2 regions of the Kurthia populi genome follow, and region 2 is predicted to be linked to the other one. Evidence: riboswitches for the same ligand, from Rfam matches in the RefSeq annotation. Region 2 holds a riboswitch; the other holds the start of a gene.
The links. A riboswitch is a leader RNA that binds a small molecule or an ion and turns the genes downstream of it on or off. The one in region 2 is predicted to bind cobalamin.
Positions count from the first base shown of each region.

Region 1: it holds a riboswitch for cobalamin, as region 2 does, so the genes downstream of both, ACFSY7_RS15930 (energy-coupling factor ABC transporter permease) here and metE (5-methyltetrahydropteroyltriglutamate--homocysteine S-methyltransferase) in region 2, are expected to answer to the same signal.

Region 1 is NZ_JBHUOR010000131.1:41,670-47,954, reverse strand. Features, by position in the region: gene ACFSY7_RS15950 (hypothetical protein) at 1-277, opposite strand, end outside; gene ACFSY7_RS15945 (energy-coupling factor ABC transporter ATP-binding protein) at 311-1,156, opposite strand; gene cbiQ (cobalt ECF transporter T component CbiQ) at 1,153-1,941, opposite strand; gene ACFSY7_RS15935 (energy-coupling factor ABC transporter substrate-binding protein) at 1,928-2,227, opposite strand; gene ACFSY7_RS15930 (energy-coupling factor ABC transporter permease) at 2,227-2,973, opposite strand; cobalamin riboswitch at 3,092-3,276, opposite strand; cobalamin riboswitch at 3,505-3,681, shown strand; gene cobJ (precorrin-3B C(17)-methyltransferase) at 3,846-5,483, shown strand; gene cobK (precorrin-6A reductase) at 5,496-6,260, shown strand; gene ACFSY7_RS15915 (precorrin-8X methylmutase) at 6,250-6,285, shown strand, end outside.
Region 2 is NZ_JBHUOR010000040.1:71,681-77,965, reverse strand. Features, by position in the region: gene ACFSY7_RS07780 (SpoIIE family protein phosphatase) at 52-1,188, opposite strand; cobalamin riboswitch at 1,434-1,611, shown strand; gene metE (5-methyltetrahydropteroyltriglutamate--homocysteine S-methyltransferase) at 1,761-4,046, shown strand; gene ACFSY7_RS07770 (M60 family metallopeptidase) at 4,095-6,158, opposite strand; gene ACFSY7_RS07765 (LysM peptidoglycan-binding domain-containing protein) at 6,155-6,285, opposite strand, start outside.

The DNA.
Region 1 (6,285 bases), on a different contig from region 2:
ATTTTTCGTCGTTTTCTTGCTGCATCGCTGCGACGCCAATGCCTTCACCCTGTGTAGTTGTGGCGTGATAAATAATGAGTTGCTCATCGCCAAATTGCTTTGTCTCTAAAATATTTTCCTTCCGTGTGCCTTCTTTTTTTAAGCCTTTAAGGAGCGCTTCCTCGCGGCTATCATACCAAGTCAGCTTTTGGTTTGTAGGCGTGGGTGTTTCAGTTGGCGTGGTCGTACAGCCTGTGAGAATAGGAATCATCAGTGCAATTGCGAATAGTTTTTTCATGCGGCCATCACCTCAGTATCCTATACCCCAATTTTAGATGAATTGCACTGCGCGCCCTGTTGGTAACAGCTCAAAAAGAGCCTCCTTTGAGCGCGGGAAGTGTTCGAGTGGCTTGATAATCTGTTTTTGAATTAAGGCCATCGTCGTTTCAAAAAGCCACGGTGTGTCGAGATGGGCCTTTTTTAAAATCGTATCATGCTTGAATAAATGAACTGGGTCCCCTTGATAAAGCAGCTGGCCATCACTGACGACAATAATTTCATCTGCCCATTCATAGGCAAAATTCACATCATGTGTCGATAAAATAATCGTGCGCTCAGGCGTGTGCAGTGTCGATAAAATCTGCATGATTTGCTGTGTATAATAGCCATCAAGTCCAGCAGAGGGCTCATCCAAAATCATCAATTCTGGCTCCATTGCTAGAACACCCGCAATGGCCACGCGTTTTTTCTGGCCGAGACTTAGAAAATGAAGGGGCTTTTTGCGCAAGGCTTCAATTTCAAGAAGATCAATAACAGCATCGACCTTTTGTTTAACGATTTTCTTATCCCAGCCAAGATTGGTTGGTCCAAAGGCGATATCCTGCTCAACCGTACCAGAAAAGAGCTGCGAGTCGGGGTCTTGAAAGACGATGCCCACTTTTTGGCGTAATGTTTGCAGGCCTTTACGTTTATAGTTTAGCGGCACGTCGTTGTATAAAACGGTGCCATTTGTTGGCTGTAAAAGGCCATTCATATGCTGAAAAAGAGTCGATTTCCCGGCACCGTTATTGCCAAGAAGGGCGATTTTTTTCCCCGTTGGAATGTCGAGGGATAAGTCATGTAATGCGGTCGTCCCGTCTGCGTATTGAAAAGTGACGTGCTGAAAAGAAATCGTCATGTAAGAAGCCCTCCTAATATGAAGTAAATAATAAATAAACCGCATAGACAAGCGGCAACACCGTACCAATTACGACGACATACACTATAGCCATACAATGTATCGGTGATTGTATCATCATAACAGCGCGCCTGCATCGCATTGTTGAGCTCATGCGCACGCTTGAAGACATCCTTAAACATCGAAGTAATTAAAAAGCCAATTGACTGAATCCATCGCTTCTTATTTTGATAGCCGAGACGTGACTGCTGTGCCTGATAAATGCGCTGCATACTCGCTAAGAACACGAAAATAAAACGGTACGTTAATTCACATAAATCAACAAATACAATTGGGAATTTTAGTTTTCGCATCGCATAGGTAATGGCGGTAATGGGTGTCGTCAGCGTTAAAAAATACAAACAACTAATGCTTGCGAGCACTGAAAAAAATAAATGATAGGCCGTATGAATACTTGCGGTGCCGATGAAAATCGTCACACCAAAGACGGTCCAATCCGCAACATGGCTCGGTAAATGAGTGGCGGTTGTAAAAGAAATTAAAATTCCTGCAAGGCTCGATAATAAGAAGAAGCCGGGTAGAAGGAGCAGTTTAAGATACGTTATTAGCGGAATTTTTGCGGCAATTAAAATGAAAACACTCATTACGAAAAACGTAATGAGTGAAATCAGCACATCTTTTGTTGAAATGGCAAATAATAAAAATACAAATGAAAAGGCCATTTTTTCGAGTGGATGCACCGTCGCTAAACGATTAACGTAGGCGTATTGATCAATGGGAATCATGCAGATCCTTGTCCACTTTTTTTGAGCGTCCGCGCATTAAACCGCAGAAGTAACCGATAAATCCTGCACCAATTGCCGCTTGTAGTGCAAATAATAAACTTTCAATTTCGCCACTTGGTGGTTCCCAAAGGCTTGAAAACCATGGCTCATAATCTTTGTTGATTTCAGTAATGGCCGCTTCCGCTTCACCATCAGCGCCACCAAACTCAGCGCCTTTTTGAAGGAATAGTGGCACAATGGCTAAAATAATAACGATGGCGATTAATAAGAGATTTTTTTTGAACATTATGCCGCCTCCTTATTTTTTTTGAAAATATTTAATGCTTTTAATTCAGCAATATTGTATTTACGTAAGAAGTTCATGACAACAACGGTTAATAATCCTTCGCTAATCGCAAGTGGAATTTGTGTGAAGGCGAAAATGCTCGCAAATTTACCGAATGATGCGAAAATACCACCAGACTCAGCTGGGAAGGCAAGTGCTAATTGGAAGGATGTCACTACATATGTACCGAGGTCACCAAGCATCGCTGCTAAAAAGACCGCAACAGAGAACGACCAACCAACTTTTTGTGCGCCTTTAAAAACATACCACGCAATGATTGGACCAGCGACTGCCATTGAAAAAGCATTGGCGCCAAGTGTTGTCAGGCCACCATGCGCAAGTAAAAGTGCTTGGAATAGTAGAACGATAGAGCCGACAACACTCATCGCAAGCGGTCCGAATAATACCGTACCAAGGCCCACACCTGTTGGATGTGAACAACTTCCTGTCACAGATGGTATTTTTAGTGCAGATAAGACGAATGCAAACGCGCCAGATAAACCAAGCATCATTTTTGTTTCGGGATGCTCTTTAATCGTTTTCGTGATTGAACGAATCCCTAAAATAATGAATGGTAGCGCGAGTACCCACCAAAAGATGGCCCATTCGACTGGTAAAAACCCTTCCATAATGTGCATCGCATTCGCCCGCGTTGGTACGAGCAGTAAAATGGGCGCGAAGTACATTAATTTTAATAATTTTTTCATGCGAAATCCTCCTTATAAAAGTAGAGGAATGTACGAAAAAAGCCTATCTCCATAACGGAAATAGGCACAAAAAGACAGCATTCATCGTAAGTTTGTCTTTCGTACACCTATCCTCGTAGGCCGAATTGATTTTACGGCAGGTCTCCTGGCTTCGCGTCAACATTTCATTACACCTTCCCATCGTCTAGACAGTGGCATACGCAATGAAACTCAGCATCACAGTTGCGGGACAGCACTTGTTTTTCACAAGTTTCCCTTTTAAGCGAATAATTGATTATCCGCACCGTAAAATTGTATATAATTTTTCGACATTTCGTAAAATAGCTTATCATTGTCGTGGAAATTTGCCAATAACAATTTTTATTTCAATTTATTTGAAATTAAAAAAACTGTATCAATACAGAGAAAACGCTGTAATTTCAAGCGATTTATGTGAATTTTCTTTTGTACTATAACATCATAGTAAAAAAAGATTTGAAAAGTAAGATAATTACCGATATGATGAAAACAAGATTTTTTAAAAACTAAATACTAACGATACATTTTAGAAGTGCCTCGTTGTGAGGATAATAGGGAAAATGGTGAGAAGCCATTACAGCCCCCGCTACTGTAAGAGTGTTGAGGTCATCAAATCCATTGGCTAAAGCTGAGAAGGGATGACGTCATAGACACTTGAGTCAGGAAACCTGCTTTTAAAATCGGACAAAACTTTTCGGAGGGAGAAGCTTTTGGACAAACTTTATTTGCAGTATTTTTTAAATTTGCAAATTTTCAGTATGTTCAGCCTTTTATTCTCCGGAATAGAAGGCTTTTTTTGTTGTCTTCATTGTCCGAATGGGGAGTTGTGAGTGACAAGAAATGGAGGAAGTAGCATGGCACAGGGTAAATTATTCGTCGTCGGGTTTGGACCAGGGGACTTTCAACATATTACGAATCGTGCAGTCGATGTACTGAAAATGAGTGATGTGGTGATCGGGTACAAAACGTATGTCGATTTAATCAAAGATTTAATTACAGCAAAAGCAGTTGTCAGTACAGGGATGACGGAGGAAGTATCACGTGCACAGGAAGCGGTGAAGCAAGCAGAGGCCGGCGAAATCGTATCCGTTATTTCAAGTGGTGATGCGGGTGTATATGGTATGGCAGGGCTTGTGTATGAAGTGTTAATCGAAAAGGGCTGGACGGAAGAAACGGGTATACCGGTTGAAATCGTGCCAGGTATTTCGGCAATCAACTCATGTGCATCGTTACTTGGTGCACCGGTCATGCATGACTCATGTACGATTAGCTTGAGTGACCACTTAACACCATGGGATTTAATTTCAAAACGAATTGAAGCAGCCGCAATGGCGGATTTCGTTATTGCACTGTACAACCCGAAAAGTGGTCGTCGTACGCGCCAAATCGTTGAAGCACAGCGTATTTTACTTGAATATCGTCATCCGGATACACCAGTTGGCCTGGTAAAAAGTGCGTATCGTGATTCACAGCATATTACGATGACGACCTTATCGGAAATGCTGACGCATGACATTGGCATGTTGACAACCGTTGTTATCGGGAATTCATCAACATTTTTCTATGATAATAAAATGATTACGCCTCGTGGCTATCAAAAGAAATATACACTAGGCGAAGAAAAGCAACCGCTTAAGCCGCATCAGCGCTTGAAGAAGGAAGCAGAACCATGGGCAATGGATCAGGAGACAGGGCGTTCTTATGAGCCCGTAGCACCTGCACCAGAAAAAAAGCCTGAGCCATTAAAGCCTGCCGAGTCGGCCCTATCTTTAGCGGAGGAGGCACTTGGTTGCTTAGGTGTCGAGGTTTTTGAGCCAAAGCACTATGTGCATCAGAAAATGGAATCGATTTTTGAATTAGCCGTTAGTCCAGGTGTGGCTAATAAAAAAATTACGCCACAGCAAATGATGACACTCGCAGATGTTGTCGGTGAAAAAGGCACGATGGAATATACGCCAGAGCATGAATTCATTTTGCGCATTCCAACGACGGCCCCTGAGCTTATTACGGACCGTTTGAAGGAATCAGGCTTACTAGTTTCACCATACGGCGACGTGGCACGTATTAAAGCGTGTGATTTCTGTGATGGTGAAAAGGCGGATTCAATTCCATATGCAGAGGAGCTACACAGCGTTCTTGGCGGTATGAATTTACCGAAGGAATTAAATATTGGCTTTAATGGCTGTGGGATGGCATGTTACCGCGCGGTGATGGATGACATTGGGATTGTCTACCGTAAAGGGGCCTTTGATGTCTTTATCGGCGCGAAGCCAGTTGGTCGTACCGCGCATCCTGGTCAGCCCGTTGTCGAAGGCTTATCAAAAGAGCAGCTTGTGCCAATGGTAGAAGGGCTTGTGGCGGAATATAAAGAGAATGCGCATCCAAATGAACGATTATTTAAATATTTCAAACGCGTGAAGAAACTAGGCAACTTTGTCTATCAGGATATTGCACCGAAAATTAAAATTGCTCCTGCACCATGCGGAGATTAGGAGATAAAGCGTATGTTATTTTTAGCTGGAACAAGTGATGCTCGTGCACTCGCTGTTCGTCTAGCTGCACACTATGATGTGCTTGCAACCGTCGTGACCGATTCGGCGGCGAAAAGCTTAACAGATGAAGGCATTCCTACCTTTGTTGGGCGTTTAACAGCTGAGGAAATGGCCGCAAAGGTGAAAGAACGCGGTGACGACATGATCGTTGATGCGAGCCATCCATTTGCAGAAGAGGCGTCAAAAAATGCGCAGGAAGCTGCGAAGTTAGCGGATGTACCGTATTGCCGCTATGAGCGTACATCAGAGGATTTTACAAATCCACTCATTACAGCGGTTGAAACGTATGAACAAGCGGCAGATGTCGCACTCGCTCGTAAGGGGAACGTTATGCTACTAACAGGCAGTAAGACGTTGCAAATTTTTGCAGATAAATTAGTTGGTGTTGACGGTATTCGCATGATTGCGCGTATGCTACCGCGTCTAGACAATATGGAAAAATGCGCCGCACTTGGCGTTGAACAAAAAAATATTATTGCGATGCAAGGACCGTTTTCTCGTGAGCTGAATGAGGCGCTATATAAGCAGTTTGACACGACGCTAATGATTACGAAGGAAAGCGGAAAAGCTGGCTCCGTAGATGAAAAAATTACGGCGGCGCTTGATTTAGGCATCGAGGTTGTACTCATTACACGACCGAAAATTCAATATGACAATGCATTCGACACATTTGAAGCAGTCGAACAATTTATAGGGGGAATTTTACATGACAAATGATACAGAGCAAAAAGAATTATTTATC
Region 2 (6,285 bases):
TTCTTATGCTCATAGGAGCGGCTTTTCTGACACATATGTCAAAGCCTCTTTTTAATTTGCCTGAATCACAAGCATACACATATCATCTGGTTGATTCTCTTGCTGTTCACGCGGAATAACATAATCAAGTAATGGTTTATCAAGTGATAATGTTTGTACAGCAAGCTTATCCATACGTCGCTCCGCTTCAAATTCATCTGGATGCATCGCCTCTAGCACACCATCTGTAAACAGAATAATTTGCGCCGAGTTTTCGTATGAAATCGTTTGTGATTTCACATCAATATCATCGAAAAAGCCAATTGCACAGGAATTGTTGTTCAAATGTACAAGTTCTTCTTCGTTCAGCCACACATAGCCATGCGGATGCCCTGCATTGACATACTCAATCGTTTTTTCCTTCGTATTAATTAGCATATAAACACCTGTAAAGTAGTATGGAATTTTTTCTTTATCTGTATGCAATAAGGACATATAGCGATTTAATTCGATCATCACTTCAGCCGGCTTTACACGTTTCTTCACACTATCACGCAGCGCAGATGAAATAAACATACAAACGAGGGAAGCCGAAATACCATGCCCCATCATGTCAAATAACATTACGGCATAGCGATCCTCATCTATTTGTTCCCAGTAATACATGTCCCCAGCTAAATTAAATGACGGTTTATACGCCACTTGTACAGCAAGCTTGTCATCAGTAAAAGGTTCACTTAATAAACTGCGCTGCACATGTGCTGCTAAATTTAATTCATTTTCAATCTTTTCATCATGAATCATATGCCAATCCAGCTCTTGTTTTAAACGGAGCGCCACATCCATACGCGCTAGTAATTCAGTTTTGTTAATTGGTTTTGTAATATAATCATTACCACCAGCGCCAAGTGCTTCTGATAATTTTTTCTTATCATCAAGTGCAGTTGTAAATAAAATTTGGATATTTTTATAACGCTCATCACGACGAATCGTCCGACACGCTTCGATACCATCAATTTCTGGCATCATAATGTCTAATAAAATTAGATCCACTGAATCTGGCTTATACTTTAGTTCATCAATTTTCAAATAATCATACAGTGCCTGAGCTGATGTCAGAGATACACAATTATCGTACCCAGCACTTTTTAAAATTTTCTCCATGACAAATAGATTTACCTTGTTGTCATCCACTAGTAGAATCGTCATTGTATCCCTCCTAATTTCTTCTATAAGTATTTTAAAACAGCCCATTATCTGGCGTTATACTATATACCTAAGTTTTTCGCACACTACGTTTTATGTATAAATTATTGGGTGTAGCGATGTTTTCTTACAGTATAACATCAAATAATTCATCTCGTATTGTTTTAGATGGTTTTAAGTAAAATTCTGCTCATTTTCAAAATATATTTTATTTTCTGAAAAATATATGCTATAGTATTGTTCAATTACATAACGTGTTACAAACCGGTGCATGTGAGAACATGCTTAAAAGGGAAGTATGGTGTGAATCCGTCGCTGTCCCGCAACTGTAATTCGGAGTGCTTAAAAATTCGCCACTGTGTAAATGGGAAGGCTTTAAGCATGTTGATGATAAGTCAGGAGACCTGCCTGTTTTGAGTACACACCAAAGGCTCACGTGGAGATGGGCGGTGTTCTGTGCGATGGTCGGTCAAAAGGATTCGACTTTTTTAATAATGCATAGATTCTTCCGCTATTTCTTAATTGAAATAGCTTTTTTATTTGGAGTTATGTAATACACCAAAGGAGGAATATACATGATTACAACAACAATTGGTTACCCGTATATCGGAGAAAACCGCGAATGGAAACGTCTCGTAGAAAAATTTTGGAAACAAGCGATTAGCGAAGATACATTACAAGCAGAGTGGAAAAAATTACGCATTACCCATTTAAAAAAACAACAAAAACTCGGCCTAACGCAAGTAACATCTGGTGATTTTACGATGTATGACCGTATGCTCGATCTTGCATTTCTTTTTAACTTAATCCCATCTCGTTATCGCTCACTAGAAGATGTACCTTCTCTTACTACATATTATGCGATGGCTCGTGGTACGACTGACACGGTCGCTTGCGAAATGACAAAATGGTTCAATACTAATTATCACTACATCGTTCCCGAATACGAGGGCGCGAAACTGAAATTAAATCATAATCATTATGTAGATTGGTTCTTAGAGGCAAAAGAAGCGGTTGATATTGACGTGAAACCAACACTAATCGGGCCAATGACCTTCTCTCAATTAACGAAAGGCTATCGTGATAAAGAACTTGCCCACTATTTATTGGAGCTACTGCCTCTTTACGCACAGGTTTTACAGCAACTTGTAGATGTTGGAGCAGAGTGGATTCAATTAGAGGAGCCGATTTTGACTACTGCCCTATCAGAGGAAGATTGTCGCTTAGCAGAAGTTATTTATACACAACTTGTCGAGGCTGTGCCACAAGCAAAAGTGATGCTGACAACCTATTTCGAAGCGTTAACAGATTTTGAACGCATCACGAATTTACCAGTGGCTGGTATCGGATTAGATTTAATTCATGGCAAAAAAGAAAATTTAGCTGCGCTTCGTCAGCATGGCTTCCCACCACAAAAAACATTAGCACTTGGCGTGGTTAATGGTCGTGATATTTGGGCAAGTAATTTACAGGAAGTTGCACAAGATGTACAAGCCGTTCAAACACTTGTATCACCTCAAGCTATTTGGCTGCAACCCTCTTGTAGCTTGCAGCACTGCCCGGTGACCGTTGCGAATGAAACAACGCTCTTCGATACACTAAAAGATGCACTCGCATTCAGTGATGAAAAATTAGGTGAACTTGTCGAAGTAAGTGGCTATATCGAAAGCGGTGAGTGGCCAACACCAACGGCGGTATCTGCTAGCATGAAGCGTATTGAAGCATTAAAAAATCATGCAAGTCGTCAAAATGAAAGCGTGTCTACAGCACTTGCTAAGTTAGAAGAGAAAGATTTTAAGCGTACCGTCCCATTTACAGAACGTCTTGCATTACAACAACAGGCACTTCATTTACCATTATTCCCAACGACAACAATTGGCAGCTTCCCACAATCAAAAGAAGTCCGTTCATGGCGTGCTGCTTGGCGACGTGGCGATTTAGACGACTCGGCATATGAAGCAAAACTAGATGCTGAAACATTGCGCTGGATTGCCTTACAAGAAGAAATTGATTTAGATGTTCTTGTACATGGTGAATTTGAACGTACGGACATGGTTGAATACTTTGGTGAAAAACTAGCTGGCTTTGCATTCACTAAGTTTGCATGGGTGGTGTCGTATGGCTCACGCTGTGTTAAGCCGCCAATTATTTACGGTGATGTCGACTGGCTTGCGCCAATGACTGTAAAAGAAACCGTCTTTGCACAGCAACATACCGATAAATGGATGAAAGGTATGTTAACTGGGCCTGTCACGATTTTGAACTGGTCATTCGTTCGAAATGATCTTCCACGTGATGTAGTCGCAGCACAAATTGCCCTAGCACTTCGAAAAGAAATTCATGCATTAGAGGAAGCGGGCATTCGCATTATCCAAGTGGATGAGCCTGCACTACGCGAAGGGTTACCGCTGCGTCAAGACAACTGGCAAGCTTACTTAAACTGGGCTATTGATGCCTTCAAGCTTGCCACGTCAAGCGTCGATACTACGACACAAATTCACACACATATGTGCTATTGTGAGTTTAATGACTTTATTGACCCTATTACCGCACTTGATGCCGATGTCATTTCACTTGAAACATCACGTAGCCACGGCGAATTAATTCATTCACTAAAAGAAAATCCTTATCCGTATGGTATCGGCTTAGGTGTTTATGATATCCATAGCCCGCGTGTCCCATCAGCAGATGAAATGACAACGATTTTAGAAGAAAGTCTTGCGGTCATTCCAGCAAATCATTTCTGGGTCAACCCAGACTGTGGTCTAAAAACACGCCAGGAACCTGAAACCGTTGCCTCACTAAAACATATGGTCGAAGCAGCAAAAGCATTACGCAAAAAAACATTACAAACGAATTAAACGACTAAAAAAGGAGAAAGCGCGAGTTTAGCGCTTTCTCCTTTTTCTTTATTGTGCTTTTACTGTTGTTGCCTTTGTCGTACCTAATTTTTTATCATAAGCAATGATATCATACGTTGCCGCTTCCGACGTTTCATCCGTATAGTTCGGATTCGCCGTAAATGCAATTAATTCACCATTTCGATAAATTTCATAGCCAAGTAAATGCGTTGCTTGTGCATCATCCATGCTTAAACCAAGTACATTTTTCGTTGTACTATGCGTCATTGTCACATTTGGTTTCACACCTGTACTAAAGCCGGTTCCCTTATAGTCTAAAACTTTATTGTTTAAGTACCATAATTTCTTCGGCTGCGCATATTTACTCGTTTCCTTACGTGTTTCGTCATTAACCGTAAAGCCGTGTCTTGCAAAATAGTTACTTAAATCCTTTTTCAAGACGCGTGATGAATACGTCACGATATATTGCTGACGTGTCGCATCCCCGTCCGATAATGAAATCGGCTCTTCACGGTATAATTTATTTAGCTCCGCCCAGTACCCTGGATGCGCAAGCTCTAGCTGCCAAAATGTTCCTAACCGAACAGTTAATGATTGATCTGCCATTTGTACTTTATTTTCTTCTAGCGTTTGTTGATAAATGGTTTCAAATGGAATTCGGTTATCCAGGGAATTGTATTCCACAGACATCGCCATCGATACCATATTATTTGTTACCTCGCCGTATTCACGCATCCCAACAGCCATACGGTGCCCAATTTCATGTGTTAAGCCCCAGCCTGGGTACGTTTTGCTGAAGTCACTCGAGAATAAGAAAGGAATGGTATAGGCTTGAATACCAGTATGATTCCCAGCCGCATACATCGAGCCAAATGGCTGCATATAGCGAATGTTTTCACGAACTAGTTGTGGATCATGCTCAGGCTTACTACTATCTAGGCCTGAGAAATCAAAAATACGTTTAATCCATACATCATAGCCCTCAGCAGTTTTTTGAGGATTAATAGCATTCGTCACATATTGTTTATACGCTTTTGAAGCAGTACCTGTGAATAAAATGCGGTCACTCATCACTTCTGCGACATCAATCATTTCACGGTCCTTCACATCAGGATGTGCCGCTACATCAGCAGCTAAACGTGTTTGGTAGTCTTTTAAGAACGTTTTAAATTCAGCGACATTGCCTCCCTTTTCAAACAACGGGAAACGTTCGCCTCCTTCAATACGGACAACCGGTGCTTTTGATTGATTTTCAGACGTATATGGATTGACGATATAAATCGGTCCACCCTGTGTTACATTTCCATCGTACATTTGTGGTACGGTTAAAACATTTTTCCCGACATGCAGATTAAAGCTACGATTCCAAGCATTCCAGTTCCCCTGCTGTTGTGTAAACAACACTTGTGGAAGCGGATCATTAGCACCTGCTTCTACATAAATTGTAATTTTATCACCTACACGTGCTGCAATCCCTGTTGGCTGACTATTTGAACCAAAAGGCATTTTCAATACGTTTTGTGAATAGCTCGCCATATTCCCACGTTGTTCAGACGTAATAATTCGACCAGCAGTGTCCACTTCACCATTTAACAAACGACGTGCCAACTCAATATCTTCTTTGTATTGTGTATAAAGTGGATGTGTTTTCGCTGCCTTTTCAAGTGCATCTAACTTTTTATTAGTATTAAATGCTTTACTTACCTTACTTTGTGTATTGTCGGTAAATAAATCAGCCATTTTATCGCGCACGACATCTTCTTCATAAAATGAAAATTCTCCTGCCGCTGCCCAGTCTTGATTTGCTTTCGTAAAGACAAATTTTAAGCGCTTAAATTTTGTCTCATCAAATGTAATTTCAACAGTATCCGTCACAGAGCGTGTGTACGTTCCTTGTGATACCAATCCGAAATCCTCACCATCTTCAGTCATAGAGCCGTAAATATCAAATGCTTGTGCAAAACCCTTGCCCCCAGGACGTGGTGTATACACAATACGATTGATTGTCTCTATATCCGTAAACGTAAAGTTCACTTCATTTGTGAAATCTTCGCTATTTTTTTTACCCGTTTCCCAGTGCGTTGTTGTGTCATTATCTGTGGCATACTTCAGCTCTGAGCTGGCGCGTATTTACCACCGTTATTTGTGACCGCTGCAATACGCTCTGTTGCAACCTTAAAGACCCTGTCATAGGCATCAAGTTTATCATTTGATAATAAATCAAAAAATTCCACCTTTG